2 regions of the Specibacter sp. RAF43 genome follow, and region 1 is predicted to be linked to the other one. Evidence: predicted binding sites of a transcription regulator. Region 1 holds the regulator's gene; the other holds the start of a gene.

Region 1 (5,946 bases):
GCGCATGTGCAGGCAGATCTGCGCGTGCAGCGTGATGGCCTCAAACACGTGGCGGGTCAGCGAGCCCGTGAAGTGTCCGCCGATCAGGTGGTACTCCTGCCCGGCGGGCTCGCCGCCGTGGACCAGGTAGGGACGGCCGGATACGTCCACGACGGCGTGGGCCAGGGCCTCGTCCAGCGGCACGGTGGCCTCGCCGAACCGGCGAATGCCGGCCTTGTTGCCCAGGGCCTGGCGGAGCACCTCGCCGAGGGAGATGGCCACATCCTCCACCGTATGGTGGGCGTCGATGTGGGTGTCGCCGGTGGCCTTGATGGTCATGTCGATGAGCGAGTGCTTGGACAGGGCGGTGAGCATGTGGTCGTAGAACGGTACCGCGGTGTCGATGTCGGAGACCCCGGTGCCGTCCAGGTTGATCTCCACGAGCACGGAGGATTCGCTCGTGGCGCGCTCGATGCGTGCGGTGCGTCCCTGGCCGGGCTTCGGGCTGTTCTCGGTCATCGTTGGATGGTCCTTAAGTGTGTGGCGTCGCTCAACGCGGTGCTGGCATGTCCCTCCAGTTTAGGAGGAGAGGGCGATTCCACCCAAAGCGGATCATTCTCCCCCGGGTGGGCGGCGGGGCTAGCGCCCCAGCAGGGCGCGCAGTCCCTCCAGGAAGGCCGTGGTTTCCGCCTCGGTTCCGGCCGTCACCCGCAGGTGCCCGGGAATGCCGACGTCGCGAATCAGCACGCCGTCTGCCAGGAGCCCCTCCCAGACGGCCTGGGGGTTGGCGAGCCCGCCAAAGAATACGAAGTTGGAGTCCGACGGCGACGGCGCCAGTCCCATGGCCGTGAGCTCGTTGACGATCCGGTCTCGCTGGACCTTGATGTGCTCCACATTGGCGAGCAGGGAGTCCGAGTTGCGCAGCGCCGCGACGGCGGTGGCCTGGGTGATGGCGGAGAGGTGATACGGGAGGCGGACAAGCCGGACGGCGTCCGTGACTTCGGGCGCGGCGGCCAGGTACCCGACGCGGGCGCCGGCCAGGGCGAACGCCTTGCTCATGGTGCGTGAAACCACCAGGCGCGGGCGGCCCGGAAGCAGGGACAGGGCACTCGGTGTTCCGGCGTGCGCAAACTCGGCATAGGCCTCATCAACGATGACGATGGCCTGCGATGCCGTCCCCGCCTCGTAGACGGCCTCGACGACGTCGAGGCCGAGGGCCGTTCCGGTGGGATTGTTGGGCGAGCACAAGAAGACGATATTCGGCGCCTGCTCGCGCACCTGGCGTGCGGCGGACTCCGCGGTCAGGGCGTAGCCCTCGGCGCGCACACCGGTGACGTAGGCGGTGCCCGTGCCGCTGGCCAGCAGCGGGTACATCGAATAGGTGGGCGGGAAGCCGATGGCCCGGCGGCCCGGCCCGCCGAAGGCCTGCAGGAGCTGTTGGAGAACCTCATTGGAGCCGTTGGCAGCCCAGATGTTCTCCTCGGTGAGGTCGTGGCCAAGATATGCGGCCAGGGCGCGGCGAAGCTCGGTGAATTCGCGGTCCGGGTAGCGGTTGAGTCCGTCAAGTTCGTTGGCGACGGCCTTCAGGATCGCCTCCCGGGCGTCCAGGGGCACCCCGAAGGTATTTTCATTGACGTTGAGCAGGATGGGGACGTCCAGTTGGGGGGCACCGTAGGGGTGCTGACCGCGAAGATCGTCGCGGAGGGGTAGCTGGCTGAGACGTTCAAACTGATCCATGCCACCAGTTTAAGTGGAGCCGGGCAAAGTTCCGAACTTGTGACGGCCCGCGGGCCGGCCGTCTTCGTCACATCAGCCTGCCCGCGGCCGTGGGGCGCCGCTATGGGGCACCGCTATTTGGGGCGTGGCACGTAGAGCTGCTGTCCGGCCTGGATGACCCCGGTGCTCAGGCCGTTCAGGGCCACAATCTCGCTGACCACGGCCCGGACGTCGCGGCCGGGATCGCTGGCCGCGGCGAGGGACCAGAGACTCTCACCCTGGAGGACCGTGACGGTGGAGGCGTAGTCGGCCAGGTTGACCCGGGTTCCGGTCACGGCGGCATTGGCCGGGCTGGCGACGGTTCCCAGCAGGAGGGCCAGCGCGACGAGGGCCACGACGGCGGCCGTGAGAAGCGCCGGGATGCCCAGGAACACCAGGCGGCCGCGGCGGGTCAGCCGGAGCGCGGCCGACGCCTGGGGCCAGCGGAGCGCGGCCGACGCCTGGGGCCGGCGGAACGCGGCCGACGCCTGGGGCCGGCGGGGCGCGGCCGACGGGGCGACCCGCACGGGTTGGGAAGGACCGGCAATGGAAATCATCAATGCGCTCATGACTTCGTTTCCTTTCACACAATGGAGATTCATCCCGAACCGCGATCCCTGCGGATCCCACGCCCGGGCGAACTTCCATGCTCAACATGTTCGATAGAACAGATGTTCTAACGTGTGTTCTCTAGTTTTAGCATCTATTGACTACTGTTGCCAAGACTCGATAGAACAAATGTTTGAAATTCGTCCATTTTTGGCTTAATCTAGGAGGAGGATTCGCAACATAAGGGCAGTCCACCAGCAGGCACTGACATTATTCGATTGCATCCAGGAAAGGACGACGACAATGGCGCCAGCAGAACCGTCGCATCGCATCCCCCAGGCCCCCAGCAGGGCCGGAATGAAGGGGTTGACGGTCCGACAAAAGAAGATTCTTGAGTGCATCCAACGGTCCATTGCCGACAAGGGCTACCCGCCCTCGATGCGTGAAATCGGCGACGACGTGGGCCTGGCGAGCTTGTCCAGCGTCACGCACCAGCTGACCCAGTTGGAACGCCACGGCTACCTGCGCAGGGATCCCAAGCGGCCCCGCGCCATGGAGGTGCTCATCCCGCTGGTCCTGGACAATGGGGTGGTGGAGATCGAAGGGGTCGACTCCCCGGAGCGTGTGCGCAGTTCGAACGGCCTGAACTTTGCCCAGCTGAGCAGTTCCTCGGACACGGCGTTTGTTCCGCTGGTGGGACGGATTGCCGCCGGCGGGCCCATCCTGGCAGACCAGATGGTCGATGACATCATGCCGCTGCCGCGCCAGATCGTGGGCAGCGGGGAGCTGTTCATGTTGAAGGTGGCCGGGGACTCCATGATCGACGCGGCCATCTGCGACGGTGACTGGGTGGTGGTGCGCCGGCAAAACACGGCGAACAACGGGGAAATCGTGGCCGCCCTGCTGGACGACGAGGCCACGGTCAAGACGTTCCGCCAGCGCGACGGCCACACGTGGCTGCTGCCGCAAAACACCCGTTATGAGCCCATCCTCGGCGACAGCGCGACCGTGATGGGCAAAGTGGTCTCGGTCCTGCGCAGCCTCTAGGCTGCCCCCGCACAGGCGCCCCCGTCATCGGACCGGGGCGCCTTGTCGTGTGTGGCGGATCTGTTCCGGCCGGCGTCTTCGCCGCCGGACGGGTTACCGGCCGGAGAGCCGTTGGAGGGCGGCCAGCGCCACGGAGCGGTCCCGGGTGGACCAGAACGGGGGCAGCGCGGCGCGCAGGAAGCCGCCGTAGCCGGCATTGGCCAGGCGGGAGTCCAGCACGGCCACCACCCCCCGGTCCGTGCTGGAGCGGATCAGCCGTCCCACGCCCTGGGCCAGGCGGACGGCCGCATGCGTGGCCGAGACGGCGATGAAGCCGTCGCCGCCGTTTTGGGCCACGGCCCTGGCCCGGGCGGTCACCAGCGGGTCGTCGGGGCGCGGGAAGGGAATCCTGTCGATCACCACCAGCCGGCAGGACGCTCCCTGCACGTCGACACCCTGCCACAGGGACATGGTCCCGAACAGGCACGTGTCCGCCTCCTCGGCAAACTCCTTGATCAGGGCCGCCATGGAGGAATCCCCCTGGCACAGGATCTTCACCGACAGGCTCTTGCGCAGCTTTTCGGCCGCGTCCTCGGCCGCGCGCCGGGAGGAGAACAAGGCCAGCGTTCCGCCGCCGGCCGCCGTGATGAGCGCGGCGAGCTCCGCGAGCTGTTCCGGAGAGGTGCCGAACCCGGGCTTTTGCAGATGGGCGGCCACGTACAGCATGCCCTGTTTCGTGTAGTCGAAGGGGGAGCCGACGTCGGCCCCGGTCCAGGCGGGCGCGTTGGCGCCCAACAGCCCCAGCCCGCCGGCGGTGGGCGTGAAGGAATCCCCGATGGCCAAGGTGGCGGAGGTCAGCACCACGGTGTGGTCGGCGAAAAGCCCCTCCCGGAGCTTGCCGGCCACGCTCAGCGGGGCGATGTTGATGACCGGCGGCTCGGCGTCGTCGGCCTTTTGGTAGCCCCGGCCCGGGGTGAACGTGCCCTGGCGGGACGTCCACACGACCTCGCGGGCGTCCCGTGCATCCAGGAGCCGCTCGCAGAGGTCGAAGACCAGGTTCAGCCGGGACCGGGCGATGGAGCGGCCGCCGTCCGCGGCGGCGTTGCCTTCGGGTTTGGAATCGGAGAGCGCCACACGTGCGGCGTCCCTGACCTGTTCGACGGCGGCGGTGTGTTCTGCGCCGAGGCCGTTGGGCAGCAGGCCGGTGGGGGTGCCGGCAAAGGCGAAGTCCAGGGCCGTGGCGGCGGCGTGCAGCGCCTCAACGGAAATGCCGGTGTGTTTGCGCGCGCTGGAGGCGGCGACCTGGACCATTTGGACGGACAGCTGGCCGGTCACCGCACCGGTCACCCGGTCCTGGAGTTCGTGGGCCTCGTCAATCACCACGATGTCGTAGTCGGGCAGCACGGCGATGCCCTCAAAGGCGCTGATGGCCAGCATGGCGTGGTTGGTGACGACGATGTCGGCCTGGCCGCCGCGGGCCCGGGCCAGCTCGGAGAAGCAGACCTCCGCGAGGGGGCACTTTTGCGCGCCCAGGCATTCCATGGAGGTCACGGACACCTGTCGCCACGCCTTGTCCGTGACGCCGGGCGTGAGTTCGTCGCGGTCGCCGGTGGCCGTTTCCTCGGCCCACTCGCGGAGCCGGACCACCTCGCGCCCCATCGCGGAGGACGGGCCGGCCTTGGCGCCGGGTAGATGGACCACGCTGGTGTCCTCACCCAGGCTGAACAGCGCCCCTTCGGTGGATTCCTCGGTGGGGAACCCGCCGCCGAGCTTGTGCTTGCACACGTAGTTGCTGCGGCCCTTGACGAGGGCGACGTCGATGGGCCGGGGCAGCAGCGGCCCGATCGCCGCGAGCAGGCGGGGCACGTCCCGGCCGACAATCTGGGCTTGCAGGGCCAGCGTGGCGGTGGCCACGACGGAGGGCTTCTCGCTCTCCAGTGCATGCACGATCAACGGGATCAGGTACGCCAGGGACTTGCCGGTCCCGGTGCCGGCCTGCACCAGCAGGTGGTCCCCGGACTCGATGGCGGCCACCACGCGCCGGACCATCTCCTGCTGACCGTCGCGGCGCTGTCCACCCATGGCCTCCACGGCGTGGTCGAGGAGCTCCAGGGCCCGACCGCCGAGCGAGACGGTGTCCACCCTCTCCTGGCGGACGGCCTCACTCATGCTGGACAAAGGGCGCCATCTCGGCGGCCAGGTCCTCGCGCACCTTCACCACGGCAATGGTTCCCGCGGCGCCGTGGTCCAGGCTGACGATCTCGGCATCGCTGCGGTGCAGCCGGTTCAGCACGTCGCCGCGGTCGTAGGGCACCAGCAGTGTCAGTTCCAGGCTGGGGCGGGGAATCGAGTGGCTGATGGCGGCCAGCAGCTCCTCCATGCCGGCGCCGGTGCGGGCGGAGACGACCACGGTGTTGTGCTCGCGCTGCCGCAGCCGCTCCACCACGAAGGGATCGGCGATGTCCGACTTGTTCAACACGATGATCTCGGGGATTTCGCGGGCGCCGACCTCGGCGATGACCGTCCGGACGGCGGCGATCTGGCCTTCGGGGTCCGGGTGCGCGGCGTCCACGATGTGCAAGATGAGATCGGCGTCGGCGACCTCCTCGAGCGTGGAACGGAAGGCCTCCACCAGCT
Region 2 (5,946 bases), on a different contig from region 1:
GCCGCGCAATCACCGGACTCCGGGAACCTAACGGCCGGCGGCAAGGTTTCCCTGACCATTTCCAAGGGGCCAAAGCTGGTCATGGTCCCCGACGTGGTCGGCAAGCAGGCCGGTGCGGCGAAGGCCCAGCTTGAGGCCCTGGGGTTCAAGGTCAAGGTGGAAAACCTGCTCGGTGGTTTCTTTGGCACCGTCCGCTTCCAGAGCCCGCAGGGCGTCGAGGCCCCCGAGGGCAGCACGGTCACGCTTCAGGTCATCTAACGGAATTCAGGGCGACTGATGACGGAAGGGGTGCGACGTATTCGTCGCACCCCTTCCGTCATTAGGCTGGGCCCTACTTGGTCTGGCTGAGCGCGCCCGCCACGAGGAACGCCATCTCCAGCGACTGCTTGTGGTTCAAGCGGGGGTCGCACACGGACTCGTACCCGGTCAGGAAGGCATCCTGGTCGATGGGGTCGGCGCCGCCGAGGCATTCGGCCACGTCGTCGCCGGTCATCTCCACGTGCAGGCCGCCGGGGAACGTGCCCAGGGACTGGTGGACCTGGAAGAAGCCGCGGACCTCGTCGATGACGTCGTCAAAGTTGCGGGTCTTGTAGCCGTTCGGGGACGTGACGGTGTTGCCGTGCATGGGGTCGGTCACCCACAGCACCTGCGCACCGGAGGCGGTGACCCGCTCGACCAACGTCGGCAGCTTCTCGCGGATGTTGGAGGCACCCATGCGGGTGATGAACGTCAGGCGACCCGGCTCCCGGTTCGGATCCAGCTTCTCGATCAGGCGCAGCGCGTCATCCGGGGAAGTGGTGGGGCCGAGCTTGACGCCGATCGGGTTGCGGACGCGGGAGAGGAAGTCCACGTGGGCCTGGTCGAGGTCGCGGGTCCGCTCCCCGATCCACAGGAAATGGGCGGACGTGTCATAGGGCAGGCCGGTGCGGGAGTCGATGCGGGTCAGCGCGCGTTCGTAGTCCAGCAGCAGGGCCTCGTGGCTGGCAAAGAACTCCACGGTCTTCAGGGCCTCGAAGTCGGCGCCACAGGACGCCATGAACTTGATGGCCCGGTCGATGTCCTTGGCCAACTTTTCATAGCGACCGTGGGCCGGGTTGGCCGTGAAGCCGCGGTTCCATTCGTGGACCAGGCGCAGGTCGGCGAAGCCGCCCTGCGTAAAGGCGCGGATCAGGTTCAGCGTGGACGCGGAGGTGTGGTACGCCTTGAGCATTCGCGCGGCGTCGTGCCGGCGGGACTCCGGCGTGAAGTCATAGCCGTTGACAATGTCGCCGCGGTACGCCGGCAGGGTGACACCGTCGCGGGTCTCATCGTTGGAGGAACGCGGCTTGGCGAACTGCCCGGCCATGCGCCCCATCTTGATGACCGGCAGCTGGGCGCCATAGGTGAGGACCACGGCCATCTGCAAAATGGTCTTGACGCGGGCGCTGATCTTATCGGCCGTGGCGGCCTCAAAGGTTTCGGCGCAGTCCCCGCCCTGCAGCAGGAAAGCCTTGCCCTGGGCTGCCTGGGCCAGGCGGGAGCGGAGCACGTCCACTTCACCGGCAAACACCAGCGGCGGCAGCGTCGAGAGTTCCTTGACGCTCGAGGCAAAAACATCGGGGTCGACCCAGGAGGGCTGCTGGGCGATCGGCAAGTCGCGCCAGTCGTCAAGTCCGGGGTATACCGCGGCACCGGGAACGGAAATGCCGGCGACGGGGACATCCGTTGAAGGAGAAGTTAGGTCAGTCACGCAATAAGCCTAGCCCCGGAAAGCGCATGGCGCCGAACCAGTCCGGTTCATGAGATGGGCCGTGGCCGTCCAACCCCGCCGCATGCCCGGCAACCGGCGGCAACTAGTGGCAACGGCCGGCCCGACGGCGGGACACGGTCTCCCGGGCGACCCCACCGGCCGTCGCGGCCAAGGGGCGGAAGGGCGGTTCCGGCGGTGTCTACTGTGCGTCCGGGTGGCCGGTGCCCGCCGCACCGTCGTCGGCCGCGTCATCCCTGTCGGCCGCGGACGCGTCACCGGCGGAAGCGTTAGCCGCCTCGCCGGCCGGACCTTTTTCGGCGGCGGCGTCCGGTGCCGGCTCGACCACCGGAGGGCGGGGCTCCGCGGCCGCGCCGATGACGGTGACGGTACCCGGGGCGATCGTGGTGTCCGGGTCGACCCGGACGACCCGGACGACCTGGGCGGCCTTCTTCCCGGCATCCGGGGACTTTGCGGCCGACTTGCCCGCCTTTTCGGCCTTTTCGGCCGCAATCTTGTCCTTGACCGTGGTGGCGTAGGAGTCGACGTATTCCTGGCCGGAGAGGCGCATGAGTTCATACATGATCTCGTCGGTGACCGAGCGCTGGACAAAGCGGTCGTCCTGGAGCCCCTGGTAGCGGCTGAAGTCCATGGGTTCACCAAAAATGATGCCCAGGCGGCGGATGTTCGGGAGGCGGCGGCCGATTGGCTGTACCTTGTCGGTGCCGATCATCGCCACGGGGATCACGGGGACGTTGGCGGTCAGGACCAGTTTTGCCACGCCCACCTTGCCACGGTACAGCCGGCCGTCCGGGCTGCGGGTTCCCTCGGGGTAGATGCCCAGCAGGCCGCCGTCCTTGAGCACGTCAATCCCCGTTTGCAGGGAATTGGCGGAGGCCGCCCCTCCGGCGCGGTCCATGGGCAGCTGGTTTGTCACCTTGAAAAACAGGGCGATCAGCCGGCCCTTGAGGCCGCGGCCGGTGAAGTACTCAATCTTGGCCAGGAAGATCACCGGCCGCGGCACCATCAGCGGCATGAAGATCGAGTCCGAAAAGGACAGGTGATTGCTGGCCAGCACGGCCGGACCCTCCAGGGGGATGTTGTCCAGGCCCTTGGTCCAGGGACGGAACAAGATCTTCAAAACCGGCCCCAGGAAGATTTTTTTGAGCACCCAATAAATCACGGTCAAGTTCCTCTCTGGTGCCACCGGTTGCAGCCAAGCCTGGACGTGCGGATCCCCCGCGGGCGTCGTATCAACAGTAGTCTAGTGAGACACACGTCATGGGGGGACACGACGCCTGCCGCGGCAGTCCGCGGCAGGCTTTCATGGTGGCACGCAGCATCGGCGCAAACATAGGGAGGGCCCATGGCCTTGGCAGAAGCTTTCCGCGCGCCGGGGCATGGCGGCCTGGCGCGGGTTGGCGTGGCGGTCTGCCACGGGTTCACCGGCTCCCCCGTGAGCATGCGCTCCTGGTCGGAGTACCTGGCCGCCGAGGGATACGCCGTGAACATGCCGCTGCTGGCCGGGCACGGCACCACCTGGCAGGACCTCTCACGGACCCCGTGGGAACACTGGTACCGGGATTTCGAGGCCGCGTACCTGGAGCTGAGCGCCCGGTGCGACGCCGTATTCGTCGCCGGCCTGTCCATGGGCGGCGCGCTGGCGCTCCGGGTGGCGGCCCGACACCCGGTGGCGGGCATCGCCGTCGTCAATCCCGGCCTTACCTTCAACGACAACCGGGCGAAGTATGCCGGTCTCCTCAAATACGTGCTCCGGAGCGTGCCGGCCATTGGTGACGACATCAAGTTGCCTGGGGTCTCCGAGGAGGCTTACACGCGCACGCCGGTGGCGGCCGCGCATGAGCTCGCCAAGCTCTTCACCAATACCGTGGCACTGCTCCCCCAGATCACGGCCCCCGTCCTGCTGTTTCGCTCCACGGTGGACCATGTGGTACCGGATTCGAGCGTTGCGGTGATCCGGGCGAATATCGGGTCCGCGGATCTTCAGGTGGTGCCCCTGGAAAACAGCTACCATGTAGCCACCATGGACAATGACGCGGCACTGATTTTTTCCCAATCCAGCAATTTCTTCCGAAGGCATGCAGGTGTCCTCTAACCCCGGCCAGGACCAGCCCGCCACGGGCGGCAACAACGACGACGATGCGGTCTGGCTGGACCTCGTGGCCCGGCTCCAGGAACCGTCGGACGAGTTCCTCGAGTCGTCGCAGGACCCCGACGCATCAGCGCCGGGCAGCGGCTTGACCCCGGAGGGCACGGGTCCGGCGGGCACGTCTCCGGCGGGCAGGACTTCCGATGGCACGCCGACCGGCGACGCCGCTGCCGGGCAGCGTGCGGAATTTATCGACTTTGACCCGCTGGGTGTGTGGCGAAACCAGGCGGAGCCGGCACCCGCGGAGCCCCCATCCGGGCAGGGTTTTGACGATCAGTCCTTCGGCGGCCCCCGCGACTACGCTGGCGACGATGACGAGGACTCGTTTGTCCCGGCGGAGCCGCCCAGCCTCTCCGCCGCGGAGCCGGCCGTGCTGCTGGCGTGGATTGGTGCCGCAGGCGGTCCCATCTTCCTGGTTCTAGCTGCTATCTTTTGGCGCGGAATACCGCTGTTGGGCGTGATTGCCGTGGTGCTCGCCTTCCTGGTGGGGACCGGCTACCTGCTGTACCGGCTGCCCGCCAACCGGGACCACGACGACGGCGACGGCGCCGTCGTCTAGCTATGTTGGCCACGTACAACTAGCCGCGACGCCCGCGGCGTCAGCCGACGGGCGGTCGCCGCTGGGCGGCATGCCGAGTCCCTGGCCCTGTCACGTAGGGGACGTGGAGCCGGGCGCGTATAGAACATATGTTTGTACACAATCCTGAACTATCCATTGACACCGTTTTTGTGTTCTACGATAATGGTGGTATGAGCACCCCGGCCAATGATCCCGGAACCCCGGGCGGGAACGCCACCGAGCACGTGGCGGCGATCCTTACCGCACGGGCCGCCCTKCCCCCCATTGAGCCCTTCACCGCCGACGCCCCGGCCCTGGCGGGACTGCCGGCGTTCACCCCCGTCCCGGCCCCCGTGCCGGAACCGGCCTCCCGGGCCTCCGTGGCCCGGGGCGTCTACGACGCGGCCATCACCGCCCTGGCCGCGCTCAAGCGGCTCGAGGACGCGACCGCCGCCACCAAGGCCGCCCTGGTGGAYCGGCTGCTGGGCGCCGCCGCCGTGGAGGCCGCCGCCCTGGCCCTGGACCCCTGGCAGRCCGGGAAGGCCGAGGCCTCCGCGAAGGCCGAACTGGCCCTGACCCTGGCCATCCCGGCCCGCACCGCCGCCGCCCTGGCCGACCGGGCCCGGGAGCTGATCCAAGACCACCCGGGAGCCCGGGCCGCCCTGGCCGCCGGGGAGCTCTCCTGGCGGCACGCGGTGACGATCCTCGAGGAAACCGCCACCCTCACCGASACRCCCGCCASCACCRCCGCGGACCGCCAGGTCTTCGAGGCCCGGCTGCTGCGCCTGGCCCCGGGCACCACGGCCGCCGTGTTCGCCGCCCAGGCCCGGCGCCTGCGCGAGGGCACCCACCCCGAAACCCTGCCCGCACGCACCCGCCGCGCCTACCTGACACGAGACATGACCCTGGAACCGGGCCACGACGGCATGTCCTGGCTGACCCTGCACCTGCCCGCCCCCGCCGCCGAGGGCATCTGGGTCCACTGCACCCGCACCGCCCGCAGCCTGCAGGGCGCCCACGAAAACCGCACCCTGACCCAACTGCGCCTCGACACCGCCACCACCCTCCTGCTCGGCCACCACCCCCTCAGCACGACCGCGACCACGCCCGCCGGTGACGCGGCCAAGGACCGGTCCGGCACCACCGGTAATGCCGGCGGTGGCAGGACCGCCCCCACGGCCGGAAATGCCGCCGGCACGGTCAGCGTGCTGGCCGGAACCGCCGGCGGGACGGTCACCGTGGTGGACGGGGAGCCGCCGTGGGCCCACACCGGTGCCCGCCGCGCCGGTGACGCCGGCGAGGCTACCCCCGCCACCGTCGCCACGGCCGGTCCCGCCGCTGCCGCCAGTGCCGCCCGTGCTGACCGGTCCGGCGGTGATGACCGGGCGGGGGCGCCGATCGCCGGTGTGCTCTGCGGGGACGGGTCAGGTTATGTTGACGGGCTCGTGGACGGGATCCCGGAAGAGCCCCTGCGCGAGTACCTGGAGCAGC

Evidence for each region. The regulator LexA, encoded in region 1, represses DNA repair genes until DNA is damaged. The targets are predictions, from matches to a motif close to TCGAACANNTGTTCGA.
Region 2: the regulator LexA is predicted to act here: its motif matches at 4,576-4,591, upstream of AB4Y80_RS13335 (DUF222 domain-containing protein).

Annotation. Positions count from the first base shown of each region.
Region 1 is NZ_JBFREA010000018.1:20,537-26,482, forward strand. Features, by position in the region: gene hisB (imidazoleglycerol-phosphate dehydratase HisB) at 1-498, opposite strand, end outside; gene AB4Y80_RS11155 (histidinol-phosphate transaminase) at 619-1,716, opposite strand; gene AB4Y80_RS11160 (LysM peptidoglycan-binding domain-containing protein) at 1,830-2,303, opposite strand; gene lexA (transcriptional repressor LexA) at 2,587-3,330, shown strand; gene AB4Y80_RS11170 (ATP-dependent DNA helicase) at 3,424-5,478, opposite strand; gene hflX (GTPase HflX) at 5,471-5,946, opposite strand, start outside.
Region 2 is NZ_JBFREA010000024.1:61,326-67,271, reverse strand. Features, by position in the region: gene pknB (Stk1 family PASTA domain-containing Ser/Thr kinase) at 1-258, shown strand, start outside; gene AB4Y80_RS13355 (class II 3-deoxy-7-phosphoheptulonate synthase) at 332-1,729, opposite strand; partial or broken gene AB4Y80_RS13350 (lysophospholipid acyltransferase family protein) at 2,208-2,909, opposite strand; gene AB4Y80_RS13345 (alpha/beta hydrolase) at 3,093-3,842, shown strand; gene AB4Y80_RS13340 (hypothetical protein) at 3,832-4,455, shown strand; gene AB4Y80_RS13335 (DUF222 domain-containing protein) at 4,647-5,946, shown strand, end outside.